Regions from separate parts of the Bacillus sp. Hm123 genome, predicted to be linked through region 3. Evidence: riboswitches for the same ligand, from Rfam matches in the RefSeq annotation. Region 3 holds a riboswitch; each other region holds the start of a gene.
The links. A riboswitch is a leader RNA that binds a small molecule or an ion and turns the genes downstream of it on or off. The one in region 3 is predicted to bind cobalamin.
Positions count from the first base shown of each region.

Region 1 (10,412 bases), 880 kb from region 3:
TATAAACCCTATTATACCACGGTTTTTTCAACATTATCCGATTGATCCTTCCATTTCGAACTTAATCAAACGGTTCATTTCAACCGCGTATTCCATTGGAAGTTCTTTTGTGAATGGCTCGATGAAGCCCATGACGATCATTTCTGTTGCTTCTTCTTCAGAAACGCCGCGGCTCATCAAGTAGAATAGTTGCTCTTCAGATACTTTTGAAACTTTTGCTTCGTGCTCTAAAGAGATGTTGTCGTTTAAGATTTCGTTGTATGGAATCGTATCCGATGTGGATTGGTTATCCATAATTAACGTGTCGCACTCGATGTTGGAGCGAGCGCCTTCTGCTTTGCGTCCGAAGTGAACGATACCGCGGTACGTTACTTTTCCGCCTTGTTTGGCGATCGATTTAGATACGATCGTTGAAGATGTGTTCGGTGCAAGGTGAATCATTTTTGCTCCGGCATCTTGGTGTTGGCCTTTACCAGCGATCGCGATGGAAAGGGTTAAACCACGAGCACCTTCGCCTTTTAGAATAACGGCTGGGTATTTCATCGTTAATTTCGAGCCGATGTTTCCGTCGATCCATTCCATCGTTGCGTTTGCTTCACAAACAGCACGCTTCGTTACTAGGTTGTAAACGTTGTTCGCCCAGTTTTGGATCGTTGTGTAACGGCAGTAGGCATCTTTGTTAATGTAGATTTCTACAACCGCACTGTGAAGGGAGTTCGTTGTGTAGACAGGTGCTGTACAGCCTTCTACGTAGTGTACGCTTGCGCCTTCGTCGACGATGATTAGCGTACGCTCGAACTGACCCATGTTTTCAGAGTTGATGCGGAAGTACGCTTGTAATGGCGTATCTACTTTCACACCTGGTGGTACGTAGATGAATGATCCACCTGACCATACCGCTGAGTTTAACGCTGCGAATTTATTGTCTGTTGGAGGGATGACTTTTGCCCAGTATTTACGGAAGATGTCTTCGTTTTCTTTTAACGCTGAATCCGTATCTTTGAAGACGATACCTAAATCTTCTAAGTCTTCCTTCATGTTGTGGTAAACAACCTCTGATTCATACTGTGCAGATACACCCGCAAGATATTTTTGTTCCGCTTCTGGGATACCAAGCTTGTCAAATGTTTGTTTGATTTCTTCTGGTACTTCATCCCAAGAACGCTCGGATTTCTCTGATGGCTTCACGTAGTAAGTGATTTCATCAAAGCTTAATGCCGAAAGGTCGCCGCCCCATTGTGGCATCGCCATTTCGTAAAAATGATCGAGTGATTTTAAGCGGAAGTCTAACATCCATTGTGGTTCGTCTTTTAATTTAGAGATTTCTTCCACGATTTCACGTGTTAATCCACGCTCTGAACGGTAAACAGATACGTCTTTATCTTTAAAACCGTATTTGTAATCCCCGATTTCTGGCATTTTCTTTGCCATGTTATATTCCTCCTGTCGTCATTATGATTATTCGTTCTCGTTCAATCCTTTTTCCATCGCTTTCCACGCTAACGTCGCACATTTAATACGAGCCGGGAACTTGGAAACGCCCTGTAAAGCTTCGATATCGCCAAGATCGATGTCATCTGGATAGTCATTGCCTTGCATCATATCGGAAAAGATTTGTGAAAGCTTTAAAGCTGTGTCAATATCTTTTCCTTTGACTGCTTGCGTCATCATCGAAGCGGAAGCCATGGAGATCGAACACCCTTCTCCATCGAACTTCGCCGCTGTTACTTTGCCGTCTTCTACATTCAATGTTAAATGAATGCGATCGCCACAAGTCGGATTATTCATATCGATCGTTAAGCTGCCGTCTTCAATCTGACCTTTGTTGCGCGGATTTTTATAATGATCCATAATCACTTGGCGGTACAGCTGATCTAAATTATTAAAAGACATCGCTGAAATACTCCTTTGTTTTGAGAAGCCCTGCAACAAGCTTATCAATATCTTCCTCTGTGTTATACAGGTAGAAGCTTGCTCTTGCTGTAGCGGAAACATCTAGCCATTTCATTAGTGGCTGTGCACAATGATGGCCTGCACGAACAGCAATTCCTTCTGCATCTAACACCGTTGCCACATCATGAGGATGAACGTCGTCTAAGTTGAACGTGACAAGTCCTGCACGTTGTTCACCAGACATTGGTCCGTAAATTTGCATCCCAGGAATGGTGCTCATTTTCTCAAGTGCATAGGCCGCTAAGCGATGCTCATAGCGCTCGATTTCATCCAGTCCAATTTCTTGGAGAAAATCAATCGCCGCGCCAAGACCGATTGCCCCAGCGATGATCGGAGTTCCGCCTTCAAATTTCCACGGAAGCTCTTTCCACGTTGATTCTTGTAAACCAACGAAGTCGATCATTTCGCCGCCGAATTCCACAGGCTCCATGTGATCAAGTAATTGCTTTTTACCGTACAACACGCCAATACCAGTCGGTGCACACATTTTATGACCAGAGAAAGCAAGGAAATCACAGTCGAGATCCTGTACATCAATCTTCATATGTGGCGCCGATTGAGCACCATCTACGACCATGACCGCCCCGTGCTGATGAGCGATTTCGGCAATTTCCTTCACTGGGTTGATCGTACCAAGGACGTTCGATACCATCATGACAGATACAATCTTTGTCTTATCGGTAATCGTTGCCTTCGCATCTTCTACTAAGATCGTTCCATCGGCTTGAAGCGGAATATATTTTAGCGTCGCACCTTTTTCCTTTGCTAGCTGCTGCCAAGGAATGATGTTGCTGTGGTGCTCCATGTATGTGATGACGATTTCGTCGCCTTCTTTTACGTTTGCACGTCCGTAGCTCGCCGCCACCGTATTGATCGATGTCGTCGTGCCACGGGTAAAAATAATTTCCTCACGCGCCGCCGCGTTAATGAATTTACGCACTTTGTCGCGCGCTCCTTCATACGAGTCCGTTGCACGTGTACCGAGTGTATGCACACCGCGGTGAACGTTCGAGTTATCCTCACGATAATATTTATTCAATGCCTCAATCACTTGCACTGGCTTTTGTGAAGTGGCCGAACTGTCTAAATAAACGAGCGGATATCCATTGACTTCTTGGTCAAGAATCGGAAAGTATTTTTTAATTTCCTTCGCGTTCATTAGCGAACTTTCCTTTCAATCACTTCAGTCAATTGCTGTTTAACTCCTTCGATCGGAAGTTTATCAACAACTGGCGCTAAAAATCCGTGAATGATTAAACGTTCTGCTTCTTGACGAGAAATTCCGCGGCTCATTAAGTAATACAATTGCATCGGATCTACGCGTCCCACTGATGCTGCGTGACCTGCTGTTACATCATCTTCATCAATCAGAAGAATTGGGTTCGCGTCTCCACGTGCTTTTTCACTAAGCATTAATACGCGTGATTCTTGCTCTGCGTTTGATTTAGAAGCGCCATGCTCGATTTTTCCGATACCGTTGAAAATCGATTTCGCTTCGTCTTTCATAACGCCATGTTTTAAAATATAGCCTTCTGTGTTTTTGCCGAAGTGAACGACTTTCGTTGTGAAGTTTTGTGATTGCTTGCCGCGACCGACAACAACTGTTTTCGTATCAGCAAATGAACCCGCACCGATTAAGTTCGTGACGTTTTCTGATACCGTATCACCATCGTTCATTAGACCAAGTGCCCAATCAATGCGAGCATCGCGGTCAGTTACTCCACGACGGTTCACATATGTTGTTACACCGCTATTTAAATGATCTACCGCTCCGTACACCACTTTCGCATTTGGCCCAGCGATCACTTCTGTCACGATATTCGCAACAGCATTTTCTGTTTCCACTGTGGATATATAGTTTTCCACGTAAGTGACAACACTGTTATCTTCTGCCACGACTAATACGTGGTTGAAAAGCGCCGCATCCGCATGGTCATGCACATATACCGCTTGAATCGGTTCTTTCACTTCAACATTTTTCGGAACGTATAGGAAAGTTCCTCCGTTCATTAATGCTGCGTGTAAAGCCGTTAATTTATGCTCATCGACTTTGACCGCTTCTGTCATGAAGTATTTTTCTACAAGCTCGCTATGCTCTTTCACCGCTGTATGAATATCGGTAAAGATGACACCTTGCGCCTTTAATTCTTCCGATACAGATAAGAAAGCAGCCGTTTGGTTGCGTTGAATGTAAAGGTTTTTGTCTGCTTGCTCGATATCAATTAATGATTTCACTTCTTCAGGAAGCTCTTCTAAAGAAGCAAACCCTTCACTTGTCACTTCATGAGCCGCAAATTGCGTGAAGTTCCATTTATCGATTTTTGTTTTTTCCGCTACTGGTAACGGTAGTACATCTATTTTATCAAGAGCCGCTAAACGCAAGTCAGTTAGCCACTGAGCGTCGCCTTTTTGCGCTGAAAATGAGCGAACGTACTCTTGATCTACTGGTAAATTTGTTTCTACAGTCATGTTCATCCTCCTAGTGATCAGCTTTCGTAAAATGGCTCTTATTGATTCACTGTTTCGTCTTCGATTCCAAGCTCTTGCTTAATCCAGTCATATCCTTCTGCTTCTAAGCGTTGTGCAAGCTCAGGTCCACCTGATTTCACGATACGACCTTGCATCATAACATGTACTTTATCAGGAGTGATGTAGTTCAAAAGACGTTGATAGTGAGTGATCATTAGGCATCCGAACTCATTGCTACGCATGTCATTAATTCCTTTAGAAACGACTTTTAATGCATCGATATCTAAACCAGAATCGATTTCATCAAGGATCGCAATTTTTGGCTCGATCATCATTAATTGCAAAATTTCGTTACGCTTTTTCTCTCCACCAGAGAAGCCTTCGTTTAAGTAACGTTGCGCCATATCTTGATCCATTTCAAGGAAGTCCATTTTTTCGTCCATTTTACGGATGAATTTCATTAAAGAAATTTCATCACCCTCTTCACGGCGGCTATTGATCGCAGAACGTAAGAAGTCGGCATTTGTTACACCTGTAATTTCGCTTGGATATTGCATCGCAAGAAATAGGCCGGCACGAGCGCGCTCGTCTACTTCCATTTCTAATACGTCTTCACCGTCAAGTTCAATGCTACCTTTTGTCACTTCATATTTCGGATGACCCATGATTGCGGAAGATAATGTTGATTTACCTGTTCCGTTTGGTCCCATAATCGCGTGGAATTCTCCACCTTTTATCTCAAGGTTTACACCCTTTAAAATCTCTTTACCCTCAATTGCTACGTGTAAATCTTTCATTACTAATGTAGAAGCTGTCATATCTATACCTCCGTCGTTATTGAAAATGTTATTGAATTATTGTCATTCTCAATTTATTCTCATTACAATCTTATAACAAATTAAAAGTATATTCAACCAATCTAAAAGAATTGCTGAGATATTTGATTATACCAAAAATTTTACTGCATCATATAATATTCTCTCCTAAAAATACCTAAAAAATAACTAACAGGAATCCACTGTTTTTGTTTGTCAATATGTTGACCACTCATCTTACTTATGTAAAATAAAAGAAGGAAAAAAATCAGTTTGTACACCTATAAATAAAATTGCCTATTTACGATTTAGACACAACATGTTAGGGTAGTATGAGTACAAAAACACAATATATAGTATAACGATGTCGTGGTACCGTAACGGTTTAATAGGGAATCCAACAAATGGAGCTGTCCCCGCAACTGTACGCGCTGACGACCGTCTTGAAGAACCACTGTAGCACTTTTTGCTGCGGGAAGGCAGGCGGAAGGAGGAAGCGTAAGCCAGTAGACCTGCCACTCATCGTCAAGCGACACGTTCTTCGGGGATTGAGAAGTTGGAAGCGAGTGAATTGACCACATGCAAGTATAGCATATTCTTTCGCTTGTTTCCTAGATTAAATTCAATCATTCAGACGAACCCCGATGTGGATCGTCTTTTTATTTTGCAGTTAAGAAGAACAAGCGAGAGAGAGGTTTAAGTATATGACAATTGTAAGTGAAAAATTAAATGAGGAAGCAATCTTAGCATCACTGAAAAAGGAGTTTGGAACAGAGCAAATAGCACTGTTAGAAAAAGCGAGCGAAAAATGGCGTGAACGTCATCCAGATGAAACCGTAAAGGCGTGGACGACGGCGATGATTTTAGAAGCATTAAGTTGCATAGATGAAGCCGCTCCTCATTGGACATATATCGCAGCTCGTCTCTATTTGCACGAAGTATACGACACACAACAAGCTCTTCGTGGTATGGCACCGTATTCAAATTTTGATCAACATGTGGAGAAATTGGTGGAGCAAGGTCTTTATACGCCAATGCTCATCGAAAAATATGAACGATCCGAACTACAAGAGATCGGTCAATTGATCGTGCCAGAACGTGATCAACTCTTTACATATATCGGGTTGAAAACGTTGATGGATCGCTATGTCGCAGTCGATTTCAATAATCAACCAGTAGAATTACCACAGGAACGTTGGCTCGTGATCGCGATGACGTTGATGCAAGATGAGCAAGTACAACGAGTGGAAAAAATTGCAGAAGCGTATTGGGCGATGAGTCAGCTTTATATGACAGTGGCAACACCAACACTTGCCAACGCTGGGAAGCCACATGGACAACTATCCAGCTGCTTTATTGATACGGTTGATGATTCTTTACAAGGAATTTATAACAGCAACACCGATGTTGCCAACTTGTCGAAGTACGGTGGCGGTATCGGTGTATACATGGGGAAAGTACGTGCTAGAGGCTCTTCCATTCGTGGATTTAAAGGGGCATCAAGTGGTGTTCTTCCGTGGATTAAACAATTGAATAATACAGCGGTCAGTGTCGACCAACTCGGTCAGCGTCAAGGAGCGATTGCGGTTTATTTAGATGTTTGGCATCAAGATATTCTTACCTTCCTCGATTTAAAGTTAAACAACGGAGACGAGCGTTTGCGAGCTCATGATATTTTTACAGGGGTCTGCTTGCCAGATTTATTTATGGAACAAGTAGAACAACGAGGAGATTGGCATTTATTTGACCCACATGAAGTGCGTACGGTGATGGGTTACTCGCTTGAAGATTTTTACGATGAAACGCGTGGCAATGGTTCTTTCCGTGAAAAATATGAAGAATGTGTCCAACATCCATCTTTAACGAGAAAAACAGTGCCAGCGATCGAAGTGATGAAACGGATTATGAAGAGCCAGTTAGAAACAGGAACACCGTTTATGTTTTATCGGGATGAAGCAAACCGCGCAAACCCGAATAAACATGAAGGTATGATTTATTCTAGCAATCTTTGTACGGAAATTATGCAAAATATGAGCCCAACTGCCTTTGAGTCAGTGACATTAGAAAATGATCTCGTCGTGACACGTTCAAAACCGGGCGATTTTGTCGTGTGTAATTTGTCATCTGTCAACCTTGGACGGGCAGTTCCAGCGGGTGTATTAGAACGTCTCATTCCGATTCAAGTTCGAATGCTTGATAACGTAATTGATTTAAACAAAATTCCAGTTGTTCAAGCAGAGCGTACGAATCGTCGCTATCGCGGTATTGGGCTTGGAACGTTCGGATGGCATCATTTGCTTGCATTAGAGAACATTCAATGGGAATCAGAAGAAGCGGTAAATTATGCCGATAAACTTTATGAAAAAGTAGCATTTTTAACGATTAAATCTTCCATGGAGTTAGCGAAAGAAAAAGAGGCCTATCCATTGTTTGAAGGATCAGATTGGCACACAGGTTACTATTTTGAACAAAAAGGCTATCAATCCGAGCAATGGCTTGCATTGAAAAAAGAAGTGGCTACAAACGGTATGCGCAACGGCTACGTCATGGCGGTTGCACCAAATAGCTCCACATCAGTTATTGCAGGCTCAACAGCTTCTATTGATCCGATTTTTAAACCTTTTTATCACGAAGAGAAAAAAGATTATAAATTACCAGTTGTTGCACCAGATTTAAATCATCGAACGTATGATGTTTACCGACACTCTGCTTACATTGTCGATCAGCGTTGGTCAATTAAACAAAATGCAGCACGCCAACACCATATCGATCAAGCTGTGTCGTTTAACCTTTACGTACCGAACAATATTCGTGCTTCCGTGTTACTCGACCTCCATATTCAAGTATGGAAATCTAACATAAAAACAACATACTATATGCGTTCGACAGCGTCTGATATAGAGGAGTGCGAGTGGTGTCATTCTTAATTGCCTATGCATCATGGAGTGGCAATACCGAGGAAGTGGCGGAATTGATTGCGGAACAATTACAAAATCAGCAGTTTGATGTCACGCTCTATCAAATCGGAACCGACCCCGTTCCAAATGTCCGGGCATTCGATGCCTTATTTCTCGGTTCGTTTACATGGGATCGGGGTTCGACGCCAGATAGCGTCAAAGATTTCGTTGCAGAAGTCGGTTATAAACCGCAACATGTCTACGTTTTTGGCACAGGGGATACACAATTCGGTGGCGATGAATTGTTTTGTCATGCAGCGGTAAAGCTTGCTCGCTTTTATGAATCCCGTTATGAGCCGTTAAAAATTGAACAAAGTCCTCGTGGGCAACAAGAGAAGAAAGTATTGGAATGGACGAAAGGAGTGACTCAACATTGGAAAAATTAAAACGGGTGAAAGTTTTACATCCAGCAAGTCCGAATAAGGCAACAGCTCTTTTTGGTGGTGAAGCGAGCGGAATTTTAAATTGGAACGACCTCGCTTACCCTCAGTTTTATACGTTGCGTCAACGGATTCGTTCGCTTTTTTGGACAGCAAACGAAGTCGATATGACACAAGATGTAAAGCAATTTTCAACTTTATCACAAACGGAACAAGACGCGTATTTAAAAATTATCGGGTTACTCGCAACATTAGATGGACCTCAAACCGTCATCGCAATGAAAATTGCTGATTTCGCAACAGATCCATCGATAAAGTCGATAATGGCGACGATCGCTGACCAAGAAAGTGAGCATAATCATAGTTATGCGTACGTCCTGTCGTCTGTTACGACGCTCGATAAACAATTAGCGTCGTTTGAAATGGGACGTCAAGATGAAGTATTGAAGAAGCGTAATGAACGAATTGTCGATGTTTACAATGAGTTTGCCGCCAATCCGACGATGGAGACGGTTTTAAAAGCGATGGTCTATACGACATTGTTAGAAGGGCTATTCTTTTACAGTGGGTTTGCGTTCTTTTACAATTTAGCACGCCATCAAAAAATGGTCGGTACGTCGACGATGATTTCTTACATTAATCGAGATGAATTACAACACGGGAAAGCGATTAGCGATATTTTTAGAGCGACGCTTGCTGAAAATCCAGCTTATAATACCGAGCAATTTACGGAGTGGATTTACGATCAATTCCGTCATTCTGTCGAACAAGAAATTATATGGAGTCGTTATGTACTCGGTAATATCGATGGTATTGACCTCGAAGAAATGGATGGTTATATAAAATACCGTGCGAATAAAATGCTTAGAATGCTCGGATTAAGTGAGATTTATGATGAATTCACAGAAAATCCAATGAAGTGGATTCGCGCGTATGTCGACAATTTTGATGATACAAAAACGGATTTCTTTGAACAAACATCTCGTCAATATGTGAAAACAAGTGATTTAAACGGTTTTGATGATTTGTAAAAATGAAAGGAGCCTCCAGAAAGTCAGTTTTCACTGATTTTCTGGAGGCTTCTTTAACTTTACGAGCGGCTTCTTTAACCTTACAAGCGATTTCTTCGACTTTCTTGGACACCCCTTTTAATTTTGAAGCACGAAAAAAACCAGCAGTAATGCACTGGTTTTTCTCATTATTATGATAAATGATTGATAAATCGACGGCTAACAGCTGCTACCATGCGCCGACTATTGACATAGTCTTCTTCGCGCTGGCGTTCCACATTCATCCTCACTTCATGATTTTGACTGTACACCTCGTATCCGACTCCATGTGCTCCATGCATCGCCTTCTCCATACCTTCTGTGTACGTTAAATTCAGTGAGTTAAACAAATTAATAGGGAATCATTCCTTTCCTTTTTTTAACTTGCACTATCTATGTTAACAATCATTGGCTTTTTCCACAAAAAGCATATAGCCTGCTCTCATCGCCTCTCACTAGCTCTCCACTACTGACATCCGGATCACTCCCCTTATTCTTAAAATTCTTACTATATCCTTTCATATCCTCCCGCTAATGTTGCTAGCTTATCGCCCTTTTAATATGTGATGAGCACGAGCGGTTTATACGAGATTTTTAAGCAGACAAAGAGCCGATCGGGCGTGATTGGCCTATAATTGGGCGCTTTCCTCTTATTATTGGGCGCGATTCGAACAAAATTGGGCGGCAACAACCAATCATCGGGCGCAGAGCCCACAAAAAAAGCTTGCCGCTCCATAATCAAGCGACAAGCTTCTTTCTATTTATTCGTTTACTGGCACGATCGCGCCT
Region 1 is NZ_CM200277.1:2,815,030-2,825,441, forward strand. Features, by position in the region: gene sufB (Fe-S cluster assembly protein SufB) at 34-1,431, opposite strand; gene sufU (Fe-S cluster assembly sulfur transfer protein SufU) at 1,459-1,893, opposite strand; gene ACSVDJ_RS14815 (cysteine desulfurase) at 1,883-3,112, opposite strand; gene sufD (Fe-S cluster assembly protein SufD) at 3,112-4,422, opposite strand; gene sufC (Fe-S cluster assembly ATPase SufC) at 4,461-5,240, opposite strand; cobalamin riboswitch at 5,590-5,771, shown strand; gene ACSVDJ_RS14830 (ribonucleoside-diphosphate reductase subunit alpha) at 5,942-8,164, shown strand; gene ACSVDJ_RS14835 (flavodoxin) at 8,152-8,580, shown strand; gene ACSVDJ_RS14840 (ribonucleotide-diphosphate reductase subunit beta) at 8,544-9,605, shown strand; gene ACSVDJ_RS14845 (YuzK family famiily protein) at 9,776-9,973, opposite strand; gene ACSVDJ_RS14850 (MetQ/NlpA family ABC transporter substrate-binding protein) at 10,385-10,412, opposite strand, start outside.
Region 1: another riboswitch for cobalamin. It lies ahead of ACSVDJ_RS14830 (ribonucleoside-diphosphate reductase subunit alpha); the one in region 3 lies ahead of ACSVDJ_RS09960 (GNAT family N-acetyltransferase).

Region 2 (10,412 bases), 110 kb from region 3:
TAAAATTCGCCCCGTTAAATCAACAACAAAAATGACGTCTGATACGGCTCGGAACGTTTCTTCCCATTGTTGATGACTACTAAGTACTTCGTTGTAAAGCCTAGCATTTTCAATACAAACTGCGATTTGGTCAGAAAGCTGTTCGAAAAACCCTTGATCGGATGAGTCATTCCATCTTTTTTCTTTTCCTCCTAAAGTTAACACGCCAATAATATGTCCTTTGCTAATTAAAGGGAATACCCAAACGCCAGCGACCTGTAATAAAGACAAGGCTTCTTCTTCAAAATAAGTACCGTTTCTGTTGTCTATTTCGTAATAGCAAGGTTGACCGCTTTTTAGGGCTAACCAATACAGCGAGTCGCTTTTTGGTAAAATGCTATCGGGGGATAGTACGACAGAATCAGCAGGATACACATTAGATAACACTAAGTCATTGCCGTTATACAATGACAGACTGACTCGTTTGATAGGAAAGATCGTTTGCAGTTTATCCATAATATGCTTTAACATCTCATCCATCGACATATCGATATTAAAGCTCTTCGTCACATCGTTAATGATCTCAAGCTGCATATTCTTCTTTTGTAGTTCATTGACCGTTTTTTTCAGTTCGGTATAATAGCTTTTTTTCGAGGACTGAACGCCCGTCAGTAAGTCGATCATTTCTTTTCTGTTCATGTTCAAGGTGTCCTCCCTAAAACCCTTTTTTTAACAATTCCTCGACTTGTTTCGCATCAATATCCCGAGGGTTCGTAATCATACAAGCATCCTGTAAAGCCACCTTCGCCATCGTTTCGATAGCTGATTCTTCAAATCCCATATCTGATAAACGTTGAGGAGCGCCAATATCTAAAGAGAGCCGTTTCACATGAGCAATCGCTTTTCTTCCTGCCTCTTCAGCTGACAATCCCCGGATGTCTTCACCTAATAACTGAGCGATTTCCATAAATTTTTTTGGAGCAGCCAGGAAGTTAAATTCCATCACATATGGGAGTAAGACGGAATTCACATCGCCATGCAGCATCGGGTATTTCCCGCCAATCGCATGGGACATGGCATGTACTGCTCCTAAAATAGCATTGGAAAAAGCGAGCCCCGCCTGCAAGCTAGCCATCGCCATTTTTTCCTTCGCTTCTTTATTGTATTGAGACGCAACGGAAGGACGTAAATACTGAGCGACAAGGATCATCGCATTTTTTGCTTGCACATCGGTCAATGGCGTCGCCGCTAAACTAACGAATGATTCCATCGCGTGTGTCAACACATCAAGTCCAGTAGAAGCCGTTAATTTGGCATTTTTCGTTGTTAATGTTTCAGGGTCGATCAAGGCGATATCCGGCACTAGTGATTTAGAAACGATCGTCATCTTTTTTTCTTTTTCTGAATCAACGATCACGGAAAATTGAGATACTTCCGACCCAGACCCAGCAGTTGTTGGAACCATCACAAGCGGGGGAAGGGGAAGTTCGATGCGGTCGACTCCTTCATAATCGGAAATAGTCCCTCCATTTGAAACTAAGATGGCTACGGCTTTGGCGACATCAATGACGCTTCCGCCACCGACGCCAATAAGGGCGTCACATTCATTGTGTATATAAACATTTGCTCCTTTTTCTGCTTCAAAGTCTTTCGGATTAATGGTAATATCTTGATAACATGCATAGCTCAAACCAGCATCAACACAGCTTTTAATGACAATTTCTAGCCATCCGGCTTGAATAACGCCTTCATCAGCGACGATTAACACTTTTTTTGCGCCTAGACGAGAGCAGCATTCTCCGGCTTGATGAATCGCGCCATTGCCAAAAATAACTTCAGGCATCACAAATTTGTTCATCTTAGCAGCACCTACCTTTTATTCGTTGTTTATTCGCTATAATCACCGAAATTCCTTTATGTTTTTGATAAAATTCGAGTTATTTTAGGGGATGATGATATGTGTTTAATTAATTTTCAGTTTCAACAGCATCCGAATTATAAATTAATCGTTGCTGCTAACCGTGATGAATTTTTCGCACGTCCGACAAAGCGAGCTCATTTTTGGGAAGATGAGCCTCAAATATTAGCGGGGCGAGACTTAGAAAAAATGGGCACATGGCTTGGTGTGACGACATCCGGGAGGTTTGCCGCATTAACCAATTTCCGTGATCCGACAGAATCAACGGAAGGGAAGTGGTCGCGGGGAGACATTGTTCGTTCGTTTTTAACTGGACGAATGGAGGAGGAGGTATTTTTGCAGCGGTTAAGTGAGGATAAGGAGAACTATCCGAGCTTTAATGTGATCGTCGGAACGGCTGATTCGCTATGGTACTATAATAATCGGCAAGATGAAGTCACTCAGGTTACGCGAGGTACCCACAGCTTAAGTAACGCTTTTTTAAACACATCGTGGCCAAAAACGGAGCGAGGAAAACAGAGTTTAGAGGCGTGTGTACGTAATAAAATGATCGTTGAAACAGATTGTTTATTTGCTTCCTTACAATCTGAGGAACAAGCGGCGGATGAAGAACTTCCGCAAACCGGTGTTTCTTTACAGTGGGAACGCTTGCTGTCTTCGATGTTTATTAACAGTGAGCAGTATGGCACACGCTCTTCTACGGTGCTGACGATTGACCGCAATGACCGCGTGCAGTTTATTGAGCGAACGTATACGAACGGACGATATACAGCGGAAGAACCATTTCAGTTTGCGATCGAAAAAAATGAGGCCAATCCTTTTGGATGAGCCTCATTTTTGTATTAAATAGATGCGTTCGCGGATGACGGTAAAAGGCGAGCTGATTGCAATCGTTTGCGAGCGAGAATACCGATCCAAGCCGCCAAGATCGCTTTGATGATCCCCCCGATAATAAATGGGGCAAATCCGCCGACGAATGCTTCCATCCAAGAAAGGTTCGCCATTACTTTCAGCCAAGCGGTTCCAATGGCTAAGTTAACTAACATCCCAATGATATTCGCAATAAATGCTTGTGTTACAGTGGCCGACGTTTTTTCGATATACAAACCGATAATAAAAGCGGAAAAAATAAAGCTAACAATATACCCACCCGTCGGACCGAAAATGACGCCCATTCCAGCGCTCATACCAGAGAATACAGGAACACCAACTGCGCCGATGAACATATAGACAATCGCTGATAACGCGCCGTATCGTGAACCTAAAATTGTAGCAGCCAAACCGACAGCTAACGTTTGCCCTGTGATCGGAACTAACGGCAGCGGAATCGTAATTTGCGCCATAATACCAATAATCGCCGCAAATAGAGCGGTCGTCATCAACATTCTTAATTTCTCGTGCTGTTTACTCATTTTTCCAACCTCCTATAATAACAAATCAATAAAATAAAAACAAATGTTAACGTTATTTTAATGAATGGTAACATAAGTTGTCAACCAAATATTATTATGGTTGACCACGCTTATTTCATTATGTGCAAAATTCAAAATAAAAATAATTAAAATTTCGTCATTAAGAGACAAAATCACAACCGCTTGGAAGAAAAAAAGAATAAGATTATAATAAATTGTTATAAATATTAGCCAATCGACAGCGTAGAAAAGAGGTTTGTACATGCGAGTAGGGATAGGGAAATGCTTTGGGACATTTGGAGAGCTAGCGCAAGGGGAGATCGATGGGCAGCCATTTTTATTTACCTTTCCTAGTCCTTTATATAGTGAAGCGAGATTTACACCTGCACAAGTAGGTTCGTTAATTGGAGAGACGAAAGGAAAGAAATTAGCGTTAATGGCCGCAGAACAGACGCTGCGAATGTTGGGCCGCTCGCCAAGCGGATATTTGTCTATTACCTCATCTATTCCAGTAGGAAAGGGGATGGCGAGCAGTTCTGCCGATATCGTCGCTACGATTCGAGCGGTCACTGCAAGTGTCGGCGCTACATTGTCAGCGAAAGAGGAAGCGATGATCGCGGCGAACATCGAGCCGACAGATGGGGTGATGCATCGAGGGATTACAGCAATCAATCAGCAAACAGGCGAGCTTTTGCACGAATTTCCTCACGTGCCTGAGCTTGTTTGCATCGGCTTTGATAGTGGCGGAAGAGTGAATACGCGAGCTTTTCACCGTAATAAAAAGGATTACAATGAAGCAGAAAAACAATTATTAGAACAGATTTTTTACGAAATGACAGTAGGGCTTACAGACGGAAATGTTGAACAAATTTTGCGAGCTGCCACAGCTAGTTCGCAAGTGAATGAACGTTTTTTACCGAAGCCAAAGATTCGTTTGTTTGTAGATTTGGCAACCGAGTTACAGGGAGGAGTAATTATTGGGCATAGCGGGACTGTGATCGGGTTGTTGTTTGATCGACAAGACCCTTTTCTTTTACAAAAGCGACAAAAAGCCATTGAACAGGTTCGCATAGAAACCGGGTGGAATCCATTAATAATTTTCTAAAAATAAAAAAAATTCTTGTCAACATGAGGCGTTTACTGATAATCTTAAAGCAGTTGTTCAAATAAATGACATATTTAAATTAAATAATAAGGTAAGAGTGCCCTTTTGTTGATTCACAAGGGATAATAGGGAAATCGGTGCAAGTCCGATGCAGCCCCCGTTACTGTAAACGGCGATGAAATTGTCAATAACCACTGGTGCTTGTTGCGCTGGGAAGGGACAAGAGTAAAGAGACCCGTAAGCCAGGAGACCTGCTTCTACCTTTTTTTCATCATTCTTCGGAGGGAAGAGTAGGATAGCTGTATCGAGCGGACGAGCTGCACATGAGCAGCGTACGGATCATTACACAAAATCCTTAACTTCTTTTGGAGTTAAGGATTTTTTGATAGAAAAGGAGCGATCATATGACGACTTGGAATTTGAAAGAAATGAATCATCACGTGTTGATTTGTAATGGGTCGAGTTGTATGCGAAAGGGCGGCGAAGAAGTGACGCAAGCGATTCGGGAGGAAATTAAAGAACGAGAGCTCGATGTTCGTGTGCATACGTCAAGAACGAAATGTAATGGTCGTTGTAAAGATGCTTGTGTCGTCGTTGTGTATCCAGAAGGAGCTTGGTATCACGAGGTGGACGAGCTCATGGCCAAAAGGATTGTCCATCAGCATTTACAAAACGGTCAACCTGTGCAAGAAGCGTTAACTTATACATATAATGGAAGTGGAATGGAGCTTATGAACGATCGCATAAAAGGGATTGAAAAAGATCGTGAAGTCAAAAAGGCTGTTCAGTGAGGAGGGTGTCCAATGAAAGGGAAATTACTACTAGTTGGCTTCGGTCCAGGCAGTGAGAAGCATATTACCGAACGAGCGAAAGAAGCGCTCCAAGAAAGCGATTGCATTATCGGTTATAAAACGTATGTTGAATTGATCGCTAATTTTATCGAGGGCAAAGAGGTGATCAGTACAGGAATGTCCGAGGAAGTGAGTCGTGCACAGGCAGCGGTGAAGTATGCCGAACAGGGAAAGAAAGTGGCGGTCATTTCGAGCGGAGATGCTGGTGTGTATGGCATGGCAGGTCTTGTCTATGAGGTGCTTGTCGAAAAAGGCTGGAGAGAGGCGGATGGAGTTGAAGTAGAAATTATTCCCGGTATTTCAGCGATTAATTCGTGTGCCTCTTTACTCGGGGCGCCTGTTATGCACGATGCTTGTACGATCAGTTTAAGTGATCACTTAACGCCATGGGAGTTAATTGAAAAGCGAATTGACGCGGCAGGACAAGCGGATTTCGTTATTGCTCTTTATAATCCGAAAAGCGGAAAGCGCACAAGACAAATTGTTGAGGCGCAGCGCATTCTATTAAAATATCGTTCTCCTGACACACCTGTCGGGCTTGTGAAAAGTGCGTACCGGGATAGAGAACAAGTTATTTTAACGACGTTAGCGGACATGCTTGAGCATGACATTGGGATGTTGACAACGGTTATGATCGGGAATTCTACCACGTTTATTTATGACAATAAAATGATCACACCACGAGGCTATCAGCGAAAGTATACGTTGACTTCTGAGAAGCAACCATTGAAGCCGCATGAACGATTGAAGCGTGAAAACGAACCGTGGGCGCTTCATGAAGGGAAGGCAGAAGCTCCGCCTTTATTAGAACTCGGCATGAAGGCGTTGCAATTACTCGATCAAAACAAAGAGCTTCCGACAAAAGAAGTCGTATTTCCCACACCGATCCAATCCATTTTTGAAGTCGCTGTTAGTCCGGGGGTAGCGAATAAAAAGTTTTCTGCACAGCAATTGCTTGTACTATCAGCTGTTGCCGGAGAGGAAGGCTCTGTTGAATACACGCCTCATCACCAAATTATTTTACGCGTATCAACGGAAGAGCCACAACAATTAACAGAGCAACTGCAACAGGCTGGCTTTATCATTTCTCCGGTTGGAGATGTGTTAGCGATTAAAGCATGTGACTTTTGTGATGGTGAAAAGAAGGATGCGATTCCATACGCAGAAGAGCTGCAACAAAAGCTCGGTGGAATGGAGATGCCTAAAGCGCTGAATATCGGTGTCAACGGCTGTGGCATGGCTTGTTATCAAGCGGTCAATGACGATATCGGGCTTGTATTCAGAAAAGGAAAATTTGATTTATTCCTCGGTGCGAAACCAGTTGGAAGAACGGCTCATGCCGGTCAGCCTGTGGCGGAAGGCGTTGAACCAAATCAAATTGTGCCACTGATCGAACGGATTGTTGCTGAGTATAAGGAAAAAGGTCATCCGAACGAGCGCTTGTTCAAGTTTTTCAAACGTGTGAAACATATTCAAGGCTTTGAGTATCGCAACATGGAACCGAAAATTATGATTGAACCTGCACCGTGCGGGGATTAAAGGAGACGATCGAATATGAAAGCTGTATTATTTGTTGGTCATGGCAGCCGTGACCCAGAAGGTAATGAACAAATTAGAATATTTGTTAATCAATTAACGCCTAAGCTAGATGATCAATTAATTATTGAAACTTGTTTTCTAGAATTTGAACGTCCAGATATTGCTAAAGGCATCGATGCTTGTGTCGCAAGAGGAGCAACATCCGTTGCTTTAATTCCGCTAATGCTTCTTCAAGCAGGGCACTCAAAAATTCATATTCCAGCGGCGATTGATGAAGCGAAAGAAAAGTATCCTACTGTTGAATTCACGTATGGAAAGCCGATCGGCATTCATCATGAAGCGATTGAAATTTGCAAAAATCGAATCGAAGAAACAGGGGAGAATGCCGCCGAGCCACAAGAAGGAACAGCGGTCATTTTACTCGGACGCGGAGGCAGTGATCCAGATGCGAACAGTGACCTTTACAAGATTGCGAGATTACTATGGGAAAAAGCTTCTTACTCAATTTTAGAACCTGCTTTTATCGGTGTGACTTCTCCAAGGTTAGAAGAGGCGGTGGAAAAAACGATTCGTCTCGGTGCCAAAAAAGTGATTGTACTGCCGTATTTCCTCTTTACGGGCATTTTAATTAAGCGCTTAGAAGGAATGATGACTCAATTTCAGTCAGCTTATCCAGGAGTCGAATTTGCATTGGCTGAATATTTCGGCTTCCATCCGAAGCTAGAATTGGTCATTCAAGATCGGATAGCTGAAGCGTTAGGCGGAGAAGTGTATATGAACTGTGATACGTGTCAATATCGGTTTGAGGCGATGGAGCATATTGATCATCATCACCATCATGACCATCATCATCATGAAGAGGAAGTGACAACGACGAAATGATTTTATTCATTGCCGGAACAAGCGATGCGAGAGAGCTTGCGATCGCACTTCAAGAGCAAGGAAGAGAGTTAATCGCTACCGTGGTGACAGAAAATGCATTGAAGGAGTTAACTCAAGCGGGGATCAAAGCGGTTGCTGGTCGCATGGATGCCGAGCAAATGCAAGCCTTTATGAAGGAACAGGGTGTAAAGGGAATCGTTGATGCGAGTCATCCATTTGCTGAAGAAGCCTCGAAAAATGCGATGTTAGCGGCCGCTACCGCTAACATTCCTTACATTCGATTTGAAAGAAAAGAACAAAGCTTTGAAGACTCTTCATTGATCACTTATGTATCGACGTATGAGGAAGCAGCGGAAGCAGCGGCCAAAAGAAAAGGGACAGTGATGTTAACGACTGGTAGTAAAACGTTAGCTATTTTCACCGAAAAATTATTGTCTCGTTCAGACATTCGCTTAGTCGCGAGAATGCTTCCGCGAAAGGATAATATGGAAAAATGCGAGCAGCTTGGCTTGCCACAAAAAAACATTGTGGCGATCCAAGGGCCGTTTACAACCGCTTTTGATCAAGCGTTGTATCAGCAATACGGAGTGACTTGTATGGTCACGAAAGCGAGCGGTGCCCGCGGATCTGTTGATCAAAAGCTAGAGGCCGCTAAGGAATTAGGAATCGAAACGATTGTGATCGAGCGCCCGGAAATGGAGTATCAAAATCGGTGCTCAAGTTTCGAGGAAGTCATTGATTATTTACATACATTTAACCTTTAAAGGAGCGAATCAAACATGGATTTTAAAACAGAGTTTAAGCCAGAAACCGTTCAACCGATGGAAATTGAAGGTCGTAGCTTTGAAATGATTACCGAAGAATTCGGTGAGCATGATCTTTCTCATGAAGAATATAAAGTCGTTCAACGTGTCATTCATGCATCAGCGGATTTTGAACTCGGAAGAAGTATGCTGCTCCATCCGAAAGCGATTGAGTCGGGTATTCGAGCGATTAAAAATGGCGAACGAATCATTTGTGATGTACAGATGGTGCAAGTCGGTATTAGTAAAGGGCGCATCGAAAAGTATGGCGGTAGCATCCATGTGTATATTTCTGATGCAGATGTGATGGAAGAAGCGAAAAAGCTGAACACTACAAGAGCGATTATTTCGATGCGAAAAGCGGTAGCTGAAGCAGATGGCGGTATTTATTGCATCGGGAACGCTCCAACCGCTCTACTTGAATTGATCCGTCTTGTGAAAGAAGGAATTGCGAAGCCGAGCCTTGTCATCGGCCTACCTGTTGGATTTGTTTCGGCGGCGGAATCAAAAGAAGAGTTAGCGAAATTAGATATTCCTTATATTACAAACATCGGCAGAAAAGGTGGTAGTACGGTCACTGTTGCGGCTCTAAATGCCCTTTCTCTGCTTGCAGAAAAAGAATAATGATGAAAGCACAGGACACCAAGCAAGACAAACCGCTCAGAAAAGGATATACAACAGGTGCATGTGCGACGGCTGCTGTTCAAGCGGCCTTGATCTCTTTATTAACGGGAGAAAGACAGGAAGAAGCGACCATTTATCTTCCGGCAAAAGTGTTTGCGACTTTTACCGTAGAGCATTGTGAAGTGGATGAGAGCCGAGCGATTGCAGCGATCAAAAAGGACGCGGGTGACGACCCGGATGTCACACATGGAGCGATCATTTATGCAGAGGTTACGTTAAAAGTCGAGCCTGGGATTGAACTGGATGGCGGCGAAGGAGTGGGTCGAGCGACGAAACCTGGTTTAGAGGTGGAAGTTGGTCAAGCGGCGATCAATCCTGTTCCCCGAAAGATGATTTTGTCAGAAGCAGAGAAAATTTTAGCGGATTTTCAGCGGACAGAAGGTGTGAGAATCGTTATTTCTGTCCCAGGAGGCGAGGAAATGGCGAAGAAGACGTTAAACGCTCGCCTCGGAATTCTTGGGGGAATTTCGATTCTAGGGACGCGCGGAATTGTGATGCCGTTTTCAACTGCCGCTTATAAAGCGAGCATCATTCAAGCGATTCGTGTGGCGATTGCAGGTGGCTGTGATCATGTCGCTATCACAACCGGTGGACGTAGTGAAAAGTATGCGATGAAGCAGCTTCCTCATTTGAAGGAGGAGGCTTTTATCGAAATGGGCGACTTTGTCGGCTTTACGTTAAAGCATTGCAAACGGCTCGGCATTAAAAAAATATCGATGGTCGGCATGATGGGCAAATTTTCGAAAGTGGCTCAAGGGGTGATGATGGTTCATTCGAAAAGTGCGCCGGTCGATTTCGGCTTTTTAGCAGAAACGGCCCGTCTTTCAGGGGCTTCAGAAGAATTAGTGGAAGAAATTAAGTCCGCTAACACCGCTTCTCATGCTGCAGATATGATGCTTGCTGCCGGTCATCATTCGTTTTTTGATCGGTTATGTGCTAGTTGCTGTCAGCATGCGATCGAAGAAGTTAACGGTGGGCTCACCGTTGATATGACTTTATATACGTTAAAAGGTGAATGTTTAGGAAAGGCGGAGCGTCATGGCTAAAGTGAAAATTATTGGAATTGGCGATGAAGGCCGCAATGGGCTGTTGCCAATCTATCAACAATGGATTCAACAATCGCAATTTCTTGCTGGGGGTGAGCGCCAACTCGCTTTTTTCCCCGATTATCAAGGCGAGACGTTCACGATTAAAGGGAATTTACGCCAGTTGAAAGAGCGATTAAGTGAACAACCAGAA
Region 2 is NZ_CM200277.1:1,821,214-1,831,625, reverse strand. Features, by position in the region: gene ACSVDJ_RS09355 (sensor histidine kinase) at 1-678, opposite strand, end outside; gene ACSVDJ_RS09350 (iron-containing alcohol dehydrogenase) at 695-1,837, opposite strand; gene ACSVDJ_RS09345 (NRDE family protein) at 1,937-2,725, shown strand; gene ACSVDJ_RS09340 (biotin transporter BioY) at 2,740-3,309, opposite strand; gene ACSVDJ_RS09335 (GHMP family kinase ATP-binding protein) at 3,572-4,414, shown strand; cobalamin riboswitch at 4,493-4,687, shown strand; gene ACSVDJ_RS09330 ((2Fe-2S) ferredoxin domain-containing protein) at 4,819-5,205, shown strand; gene cobJ (precorrin-3B C(17)-methyltransferase) at 5,218-6,804, shown strand; gene ACSVDJ_RS09320 (sirohydrochlorin chelatase) at 6,820-7,686, shown strand; gene cobK (precorrin-6A reductase) at 7,683-8,450, shown strand; gene ACSVDJ_RS09310 (precorrin-8X methylmutase) at 8,466-9,113, shown strand; gene ACSVDJ_RS09305 (cobalt-precorrin-5B (C(1))-methyltransferase) at 9,116-10,219, shown strand; gene cbiE (precorrin-6y C5,15-methyltransferase (decarboxylating) subunit CbiE) at 10,212-10,412, shown strand, end outside.
Region 2: another riboswitch for cobalamin. It lies ahead of ACSVDJ_RS09330 ((2Fe-2S) ferredoxin domain-containing protein); the one in region 3 lies ahead of ACSVDJ_RS09960 (GNAT family N-acetyltransferase).

Region 3 (10,412 bases):
AGAAAATAATACGATGACCTTTAGTACACGGACGGGGTCCACACTCATTTGAGAGCTTAGCATAGCAGGAATGTTCGTGTTCATTAACACAACCGACAGTAGACCTAGTAAGATAGAACCCCACATCACTTTTCTTATATTCGATTGCGACAAAACCATTCACCCTCCTTCATTTATAATATTCTGAACATTACTGAGAATACCTGCTCTTTTTTCAATTCACAAAAAATAGGCTAATATACAAACGTCACCTGTATATTAACCTATCAATTTTATAATTTAAATTTGCTTACTTGATGGTACAGCTGCTCCGCAAGTAACGATAAAGAATGAGCGCTTTCTGCAATTTCTTCTACAGATGTCGCTGTTTGTTGGACGGAGGCAGATGTTTGTTCAGCCCCTGCGGCTGCTTGCTCTGATACAGATACAATCGTTTCAATTGAAGCGTTCATTCCCTTGGAGTTTTCTGACATACTCGCTAATCTTCGTGAAACCCTCCCTATTTTTTCGACAGTTATCGTAACCGCTTCATTGATTTTCTCGAACGTTTCTCCGGTTACTTGAATTTGACTTGAACCTTCTTCCACTTGTCTGTAGCCTGTTTCTAATGAATGGACCATTTCCTTTGCCTCATTTTGAATATTACCGACGATCGTCGTAATATCGGTGACAGATGCTGAAACTTGTTCAGCAAGCTTCCGCACCTCATCAGCCACGACCGCAAAGCCTTTACCATGTTCGCCAGCTCTTGCTGCTTCGATCTCGGCATTTAAAGCGAGTAAATTCGTTTGTTGGGCAATATCTTGAATTACATCGACGAGTTTCGACACTTCTTGTGACTGCTTATCGAACCCCTGTACTTTTTCGACAGATTCCTTCACAAGCGAATGGATAGAACCCATTTGTTGAATCGAACTCTCCATGAAATGACGTCCCTTGCTTGTCATTTCTAACACTTCATTAGATGCCTCGGCCACTTGCTCTCCTGCTTCATTCGCTTGCTCCATTTTAATAATAAAATCTTCCATGACTTGATCGAGATCATGCGCTATATTCGCTTGAGTGTCTGCCCCTCGAGCTAATTCCTCCATCGTCACAGCGACTTGCCCACTTCCTTCTTTCACTTCATCAGACGCTTGCGTTAGCTCTTCACTCCGACTAGATACTTCTCCAGCTGCATGAGAAACGTTTTGAAGCGTATGCCGCAGATGGTCGCTCGTTTGATTAATTGCGTGAACGAGTGCTCCGACTTCATCCTGTGATGTCGCTACCATGTTCTCAGCACTCAAATCACCTTTAGCCACCGCTTGTAACCTTGTCACGACGTTAGAAATCGGTCTAGTAATGCTATTCGCTAAATAAAACGAAACGACAATCGCAACGACAATCGTTCCAAGTATAATGATGATCGTTTCGACAAACAGGTTTTTCTCCATCTCCCGGATCGGTGTTACATCTTGTGAAATTTGGATCATCCCTTGTACTTGATCTCCTAAGGGGTTGTAGAGAGGATGATAAAAGTGGATGTGCTCTTCTTCCATCACTTTCACTTCTTGACCAGCTAACACTTTATTTGCAATGGAATCATCTTGAATCGGTTGACCCATTTCGCTCAGTTCTTCTTTTACTGTAGTTAACGCTAGTTTATCGTTCTCATAGAGTGAGATATTTCCAGCAATTGAATGACGAATATCGTTTAGCATCGTGTCTGTAAAGCCGAAGCCCACTTGAAACGTACCTATGACCTTGTTCCCATCCTTTACGGGCACAAACGCTCGCACAGCTAACCCTGATTGACCGAAAGAAAACCCTTTCACTTCTTCTCCTGATAAAGCAGTGGCAATGTCTTTACTATCACTCTTGTCATCACCAAATTCCGCTAAATTATGAGCGCGCGTAATGACTTTGCCTTTTTCATCACCGAATTCAAAAATGGAAAGGCCTTTTTCCTCCTTTAACATCTTGTATACCGGGATCATTTTTTGATTTAACTTCTCTCTATTTTTTTGTTTGAAAATAGAAATAATTTCCTCGTCATTTGCATAACGTTTCGCAACGACTAATGCTTCATTCGCTTTTTGTTCGAAATAATAATCTGATACCGTTTTCGCATGTTGGATATTCTCATCAATCATCCCATCTAATCCAGCGATCGACTGCTGATAAAGCAACGTCGAGCTGACCAACAACGGGATAGCAGATATTAAAAGGAGAATCGTAACTAGTTTTGTTTTTAAAGATTTTTTCAGCATATTTATAAACCTCTCCACAAATTTAAGATGACTCGCAAAAATAATAACTATTAATAGCTAATGTTCGTCTATATAAAATCAACCGAATCGCCCCCTTCTCTGCTCAAAAAAACAACACTTCGCAATAGGTTTTTATACCTATAACATTATAATGAATTTCCGACTGGAATACCAACTCATCCCGATCATTTTTACATTTATTTAACATTGACTAGTAAAATATCAATATTTTATTAACAATTTTTTGTTAATAAAAAAGATTAAGTGGTATTATTAATATAGTAATTATTTCTGACAAAGGAGTCGAAAGTAGTGGTTAAAGCTATTCTATCAAGCTATTGTCATACATCTAACTTAGATTCTGTCGCCTCACAATTTCAACAGGAGCTTCACGACAAGCCAACACTTGTCTTATTCTTTGCCAGTACAACTTATGACTTCGCCTCATTGTCTCATCTGCTACATGAGATGTTTCCACAAAGTGAAGTGATTGGAGTCACAACTGTGGGGGAGATTTCAGCGACTGGCTTTCAATCAAATGGTGTCGTCGCAATGTCGTTTAATCAGCAATTTCAAGCAAAAGCAGTACTAGTTGACGATATTGAACGCTTTCCGATTTATTCAAGAAAGCATTTAATAGAGGCAGCGAATAGCTTAAATATTTCGTTGCATTCTCCCCATCCTGAGAAGGAAGGATTAGGCCTAATATTTCCGAATGGTTTAGTAGCTGGGGAAGAAAAGATGCTTTCGATTGTCAACTCCTTATTTGAGCATGAAGGCTTTCCGATTTTCGGTGGAACAGCCGGAGATGATGCTAAATTCACCGAGACATTTGTCTCTGTCAATGGAGTCGTGTCTTCTAAAGGAGGCGCCTTTGTTTTTATCAAAACATCATTGGATTTCATGATCCAAAAAGAGAATATTTTCCGCCCAACCGGTAAGGTAATGGAGATGACGCGTGTCAATACCGAAGAGCGGATCGTCTATGAAATGAACAATAAACGAGCCGCTTCCGAATATGCACGACTTCTCGGAATTAGCGAGCAGCAGCTCCCTTCCTACTTTATGAAGAACCCTCTTGGTCGAACAGTGAATGGACAAGTGTATATCGCTTCCCCTTTTCAAGTGCTAAAAGATGGGTCGATTCAGTTTTATTGTCAAATTTTTCAGCATCAAAAAGTGGCCATGTTAGAGCCAAAAGATCCGGTTTCCACATTGCAGGAAAGCATTGCTCAATTAACCGCTTCATTTCATACAATCGAAGGAGTACTAGCTATTAACTGTATTTTGCGTAAGCTACAGTTTGAACAAGAGAAATTAATTCCAGCCTTAAATCAACAGTTGGCTGCTCTTCCTTCATTAGCTGGATTCAGTAGCTACGGGGAGCAATTAAATAAAACGCAGTTAAATCAAACACTCGTCATGCTATCTTTCGGAAAAAAATAACGATAGAAAGAAAGGAATTATCATGTGGGGAAAACGAAAACCATCAGTGAATGTGAGCGCAGAGCTCAAGGAGTTTCTAGCCTTAGACGAGCAAGAACAACGAAGAGTCATTGAAGCGATGGAAGAGCTTACGCAATTATTACGAAAAACAAGTGAGAAAAACTCGAAGCGAGACGCTGAAGTGACCGAGCATATTTCTCATATTCAAGAGAGCATTCATCAGCAAAATGATATTTTAAATGAATCACAAACGAACATTCGAGAAATTGTTCACTTAACCGACCAAGTACATACGCATACGAACCAAATAGAAACATCTGCTCATCACAATTTAGCCTTAATTGATCGTGGCTACGTACAAATTGATGAGCTGATCGAGCAAATGAACCATGTGCGAACACTCTTCTTTCAAATTAGCGACACGATTCAAAGCTTTCAAAATGATGTAAGAGATATTTCCAATTTTGCAGAAGTGATTCAAGGGATTGCCGATCAAACGAATTTATTAGCGTTAAATGCTTCGATTGAAGCGGCAAGAGCCGGAGAACACGGAAAAGGCTTTGCCGTTGTGGCGGAAGAAGTTCGAAAGCTCGCCGATCAAAGTAAACAGGCACTACAAGTGATCGATCAAAAAGTAGAGGAAATCATCAGCAAAGTCGGCGAAGTGTCAGCGAATGTTCATTCCAAAACGAAGGACATCGAAGTCGTTGAATCATTAACGCAAAACACAAAAGAAATGTTCGATGAAGTCGCATCCGCTGAAAAAATGTTATTCTCTCTCATTACCGACATTCGATCATCGACGAACACAACCGTCACTAAATTACAGTCTTTCACAGCCGACTTAGACCAATTTTATGAAAAAAACTCTGATAACCGCGAGCATATTGATCGGCTTTATCAATTTTCAGAAGAAAAATTCGCCCTATCCACCGACATTTACGCATTCATTAGCCAGCTCTCTCACCTAATTGCTGACTTTGAAAACAGAGGGAAGCATGTGAAGACGTGGGTGGAGAACAGAGAGTAGATTCATATAATTCCTCGCTCTAATGGCGAGGAATTGTATCTCCTGTTCATTTCTCCTCTATAGGAATCACTTTTTTCTGTGAATCTAAGAAAAATAACTCATCCATCGTGCTGCCCTCACCAAGTAAATAGGAATACCATAACTTCACATCTTGCAGCTCCGGATCATCAAAGTAGTCCTTTAATGAGAAAACTTTCATAGCGTTGTCATTGAGCTCTTTTGGTGTCTGCAAATACGATTCGTCAGCCACCACATATGCTACGTGTTCATTTTTAATGAGCCTACACGTTACCCCTTCTGTTTTCGGTACATGGGCATAGGCTATTTCATTTTCTTTTTTTACATCATTTATATTTAAATCGATAGGGTGAATAGCAAAGTCTTTATACCATCCAAAGGGATATATTATTTTACTAGAAGCAACCGACACACGCCCATCTTTCGCAATGACAAAGGCTAATGTAGAATCAGACAACGGAAGAATGTCCCCTTCCGTTTCTTCTCCTAACTCCTCTAGCGCTCCTTGGATCGTGCGATGATAATTTTGCCAAATGAAGCTAACAAGGGCTACAAAAAAGATAGCCATTATAATCATTGCTTTTTTCATCATACACCTCCAAATAAAAAGCGACTGCCTTCACAAAATGATGGCAGTCGCTCGTTGTATGTAGCCTAGTTAGCTAGTCAGCCATGCGGCAATCAAAACGGTCGATGAACAACCACCGTATAAGCCGAGCTCATGGATTTGATCGAACTTGTAAACTTGTAAGTCTTGAGCTTTGAATGATAAGAGTCTTGATTCTTGAGCTCTGAATGCTGAACGTTGAGCTTTAAGCTTTTATCCCATTTATCTCGTATTTCACTAAACGATTAGATTATGATAAAAGTTGGAGCGGCTGTAAGGTCAAAGCCGCGAGCACCTGTTCAGTTGCCTTGATTTTCGACTAATTAACTAGTATTCATTTATTCAGGGACTTCAATTTCTGTCAACGTATTGGACGTGGACAGAACGAAATCAACTTCTGTTAAAAACTCATCAATCTTTTTTTCTAACTGTTCGTATTCGTCACGTAACTTCAAAGGATCAACGATTTTTGCTTCGTGTTTTTCACGATAGCTTTTCGTCAACTCGTTGCTTTCTTCGACTTTCAATTTCGCTTCCCTGCCGTATAGCACTTCTAATTGGCGGTCTAGCTGTTCCTTAACCTCTGCATTAATCGCTTCCACATCATCTGTCACCGATGAGAACTCATGCTTCATTTTTTGTAGAAGCTCCTGCTCATATTGGATCGATGTTTTGCGTTCGATCGCTTCAGCAACTGTATATGTATGACCGGCAATTTCAACGTTCGTTTTCGCATTCGATAAAACAATCGCTGATTTAATCGCATTTCGGCGTTTAATTAAAGCTAACGTCGATTGATAGCTGGCACGCGCTTTCTCTTCAAATTCCTTCACAGAAGCAAAGCCACTGACCGGTTTATTACCGACATGGTATTGAATCAATGGAGTGGAATTCATCGTCGAATGAATCCGTTTATCTAATAGTTTCAACTCCGCTAAAGCTCTCGTAATTGATATTTTCATCTATAAATACCTCCATTTTTTATAACTATACCATAATAGTTTAATACATACATAGTTGGAAGACTTTTATACCTTTTTTTGAAGCTGCTTTTTCAATATTCGGATTTGGCCTCGATGATTGATCTCATCCTCCATCACGTGATACCAAAGATAGTAGTAATTATGAACAACACCATTAGACCAACGCTTCTCCTCATATAGCCACTGATCGTTTCTAGTTTTCAGCTGCTTCAATGTATCTTTTCTGACATCAGATAACACAGACAGATAACGTATTATGATAAAATAAAATTGAGCATTTCTCTTTATGCTAAACAAACGCATCCGGATCAGCTAGTTTCATAAACTGATATAGCTCCTCGCTCGTAATCTCTTTTCCAATCCGCCCCATCATAAAATTGTACGGATAGCCTGCGATGTCAGGTTCATTCGTTTGGATGTCCTCAAAGCGGCTCGCCTGCAACATGCGTTTTAGCAACTGTTTATATGCGTAAGCATTTCCATTCGTTATTTGTAAATCCCAATGCCAATAATATTCTAGTGAAATAATGATTTTACTTTCTAATATAGGGTTGGCGGTCACTGTTTGGACTAACTGCTTCGCCAGTCCTCTCCCTCTGAAATTTGGAGCGACCTCGACTACGCCTAGCGCACGAACGAAAGGTAGCTTGCTCCATCTTTCTTCTTTCTCAGGCGGCAATACGACAGTATAGCCGATAATCGTATCACAATCAATGGCTAAAGACATCGTTACTTCCTCATTCAGTGCCGCTCGCAACGTCGCTTGCTGACGATCAGGCTCACGAAATCGATTGAGCAAGGAATGAAATGTAAGCCTTTTCATATTGTTTTGAACTTGCTCTTGATTGGAAATAATTTTCATCATCTACATCCTCCATTCTCTTTTTTCCAAAACAAAAAACTCTTTCTTCTACGAAAGAGCTGAAAACGGCAGAAAATGGCCTAGGAAAGATCACTGCCGCTTCAATTTCTCACTCCCCGAAGAAATGAAACTTACGAAATGTATGGCAGGTCTCCTGACTCGTGCTTCGTTTTACTCTGAGCCTTCCCGTATAAGCAAGCTTACACAGTGGTCTTCTCATTTCATCCACACTTACAGTTGCGGGGACAGCTTTGGCTTCGAACCAAATTCCCTATTAAGTCGATATCGACACCGTTAATTCCGAATATTCTGTTATCATTTTATTATACAGGAAAAACAAAGCAAAATCAAAAGGCTGCCTTCTTAAAGACAGCCTTTTGATCTCTTTACACTTCCTGCTGTTGATTAGCGATATGTTTATCGTAAAAAGCAGCCATTGACGCTTGCACGTACGGAGCTAACCATAGATAACCGATTCCGAGTGTGAATAATGCTAAAAACGCCCAGCCGATAAAGCTTAAATATAATACAAAATAACTCCACTTATAACCCTTCATACGGCGTTTACTTTCCGTAATCGCTTCAAGCATCGATAGTTCAGGGTGATCTTTCATAATAAAATACGTTTGCGAATAAGACAGACTTTTAATAATTCCAGGAATAATCAACAATAATGACCATAAAAAGACGAAAATCCCGATTAAGATAGAAACAACAATTGTCTTAAACGCTAAACCGATATTGGCATAAATAGAAAATACATCCCCAACACTTTGACGCTTTCCTCGAACTAAATGTAAAAAGAACCAATACATTGCTGAAATAGAAAAAGGAATCATAACAAAGCTAATGAATAAACTAAAAAGGTCCCCTTCCATAGATGTACCCGTTTGATACACCCAATTCTCGAATCCTCCGACAGCTATAACATCAAAAATCATCGGTACGATCCCTGCGAAGACAAACATAATTAGCATTAGAACAACAGCAATGCCCCAATTCCCAGCTAAAGCATCTCTCGCATCTTTCTTAATGCTTGCAATACGAACATTCATTTTATTTTCTCCTTTCTTTTTATGGTTAAAGTGTAACATAAATATCTATTTTGGAAATTATTTTTTATAAATAAAATAATTAAGACAAAGAGATATTTTCTCCAAGAATTTCCACTGTTTGACGTAACGGGACAAGTTTCTGTCCATCCCATCCCCAGATATTGTTCACATACCCGAGCCGATCAGCATTATACTGACCTGCGATATTTTGAAACAAGACAAGTTCATAAGTTCCATCTCGATCAAAATCGGTTGGATAAATGCCTGCCAATGGCGAGACGAAACCTTGAATCGGTTGTTTTAATGTTCCATCAGCGTTATAAATGGCGGTTAAATAATCCTCTCCCCTATCTTTTAAACTGAGCGTGTAGCGTTTGGACGGACGAGAACTAATCACTTCTGCGACATATTGATCGCGATAATTCACTTCATATTGACTACTATTATTAAATACGTCTGAATCGAAAATAAGTTTCATTTTTCCTTGAATAAATGAATAAATGTACGCATAGACGATACCGCCGCTCCCTCCCGAATCAATAACGATCAGCACATCATCAACCTGATCTCCCGTCATATCACCTAAGAAGATCGTTGGATGATACCCTGAATTCTCTTGCAAACGAATTGTCGCCACTGACTGATCGCCATATTCAACGACCAACGTAATGTTTTGAACGTACGGGCTGTCTTCTCGTTTCGTTCCAACTAAATACACGGTATCCACTTGCCCATCTCCTGTAACGTCTCCTTGCTTAACATCGAGTATACGATCATCTCGCGGTAAAAAGGACTGCATTTGTTTGGTCATCTCACACCCCCTTATTCCAATTTATGCAAACGGTCTGTCCAACAATTCTTATATTGTATGTGAAAAAAGAAAACTGCTATGATAGACAAGAAAATGAAAAAAAGGGTGTCCATAATGAACAAATATTGTGTAATCGGCGCAGGCATTTTAGGCGCTTCTACTGCTTATCACCTCGCTAAAGCAGGAGCTCACGTAACGATCATCGACCGCAAAGACGAAGGTCAAGCAACAGATGCGGCGGCAGGAATTATTTGTCCGTGGCTATCACAGCGACGAAATAAAGCTTGGTACCGGCTCGCTAAAAGCGGGGCTCGCTTTTACCCTGACTTAATCGCTGAATTGGAGCAACTAGGTGAAACCGATACAGGTTATGCTAAGGTCGGAGCTTTAAGCTTACATGAAGACGAAGAAAAATTAGTGAAAATGAAAGAGCGTGCTTTAAAACGGCGAGAAGAGGCGCCAGAAATTGGCGAAGTGACGATTGTAAGTCCTGCGGAAGCGAAAGCTTTATTTCCGCTGCTTCGAGATGGTTATGGGGCGGTGCATGTGAGTGGAGCGGCTCGTGTAGATGGTCGAGCGCTTCGTGACGCCTTATTAAGAGCGGCTAAGAAATTAGGGGCCACTTTTATTGAGGGAAATGCCGAATGGACGAACAACCGCGAAATCACCGTCAATGAGCAAACCCTTACCTTTGATCAAACCATTATTACAGCAGGGGCTTGGGCGAAACCTCTACTCGCCTCATTAGACGTTCAAGTAACTGTCGAACCGCAAAAAGCACAAATTATTCATTTCGTGCTGCCGAACGCTACGACTAACGAATGGCCGGTCATTATGCCGCCGAACGATCAATACATGTTAGCGTTTGATGATCGTATCGTAGCGGGGGCAACTCATGAAAATGAAGTTGGCTTTGATACGCGCGTGACAGCCAGCGGGGTCCATGAAGTATTAAATAAGGCATTGCACATCGCCCCTGGATTGGCAGATGCCACGATCCTCGAAACGCGAGTCGGCTTCAGACCTTTTACTCCCGGATTCTTGCCGGTATTCGGCTCACTTCCTGGGCATGAAAACGTGCTTTTTGCTAATGGGCTTGGCGCATCCGGCTTAACGATGGGACCTTTTATCGGAGCTGAGCTTGCTAAGCTTGCTTTAGGAAAAGAAACGGACGTGCCACTTGAGGATTATGATGTTGCTAGCGCGTTGAGTTAAAAAAAAGAGGAAGAGCGAACAGGTATTACAATGACTCGTGTGAAGGAAATTGCCGAGCAATTATACAATCAACATGAAGAAATCTAAAATGACAAAGAGCATTGAATGTTGTCTTCAATGCTCTTTTGTTTAT
Region 3 is NZ_CM200277.1:1,930,238-1,940,649, forward strand. Features, by position in the region: gene ACSVDJ_RS09925 (hypothetical protein) at 1-159, opposite strand, end outside; gene ACSVDJ_RS09930 (methyl-accepting chemotaxis protein) at 273-2,252, opposite strand; gene ACSVDJ_RS09935 (FIST signal transduction protein) at 2,565-3,698, shown strand; gene ACSVDJ_RS09940 (methyl-accepting chemotaxis protein) at 4,081-4,728, shown strand; gene ACSVDJ_RS09945 (hypothetical protein) at 4,775-5,338, opposite strand; gene ACSVDJ_RS09950 (hypothetical protein) at 5,692-6,315, opposite strand; partial or broken gene ACSVDJ_RS09955 (hypothetical protein) at 6,382-6,585, opposite strand; gene ACSVDJ_RS09960 (GNAT family N-acetyltransferase) at 6,626-7,201, opposite strand; cobalamin riboswitch at 7,326-7,509, opposite strand; gene ACSVDJ_RS09965 (DUF975 family protein) at 7,585-8,253, opposite strand; gene ACSVDJ_RS09970 (YybI family spore inner coat protein) at 8,333-9,064, opposite strand; gene ACSVDJ_RS09975 (NAD(P)/FAD-dependent oxidoreductase) at 9,179-10,279, shown strand.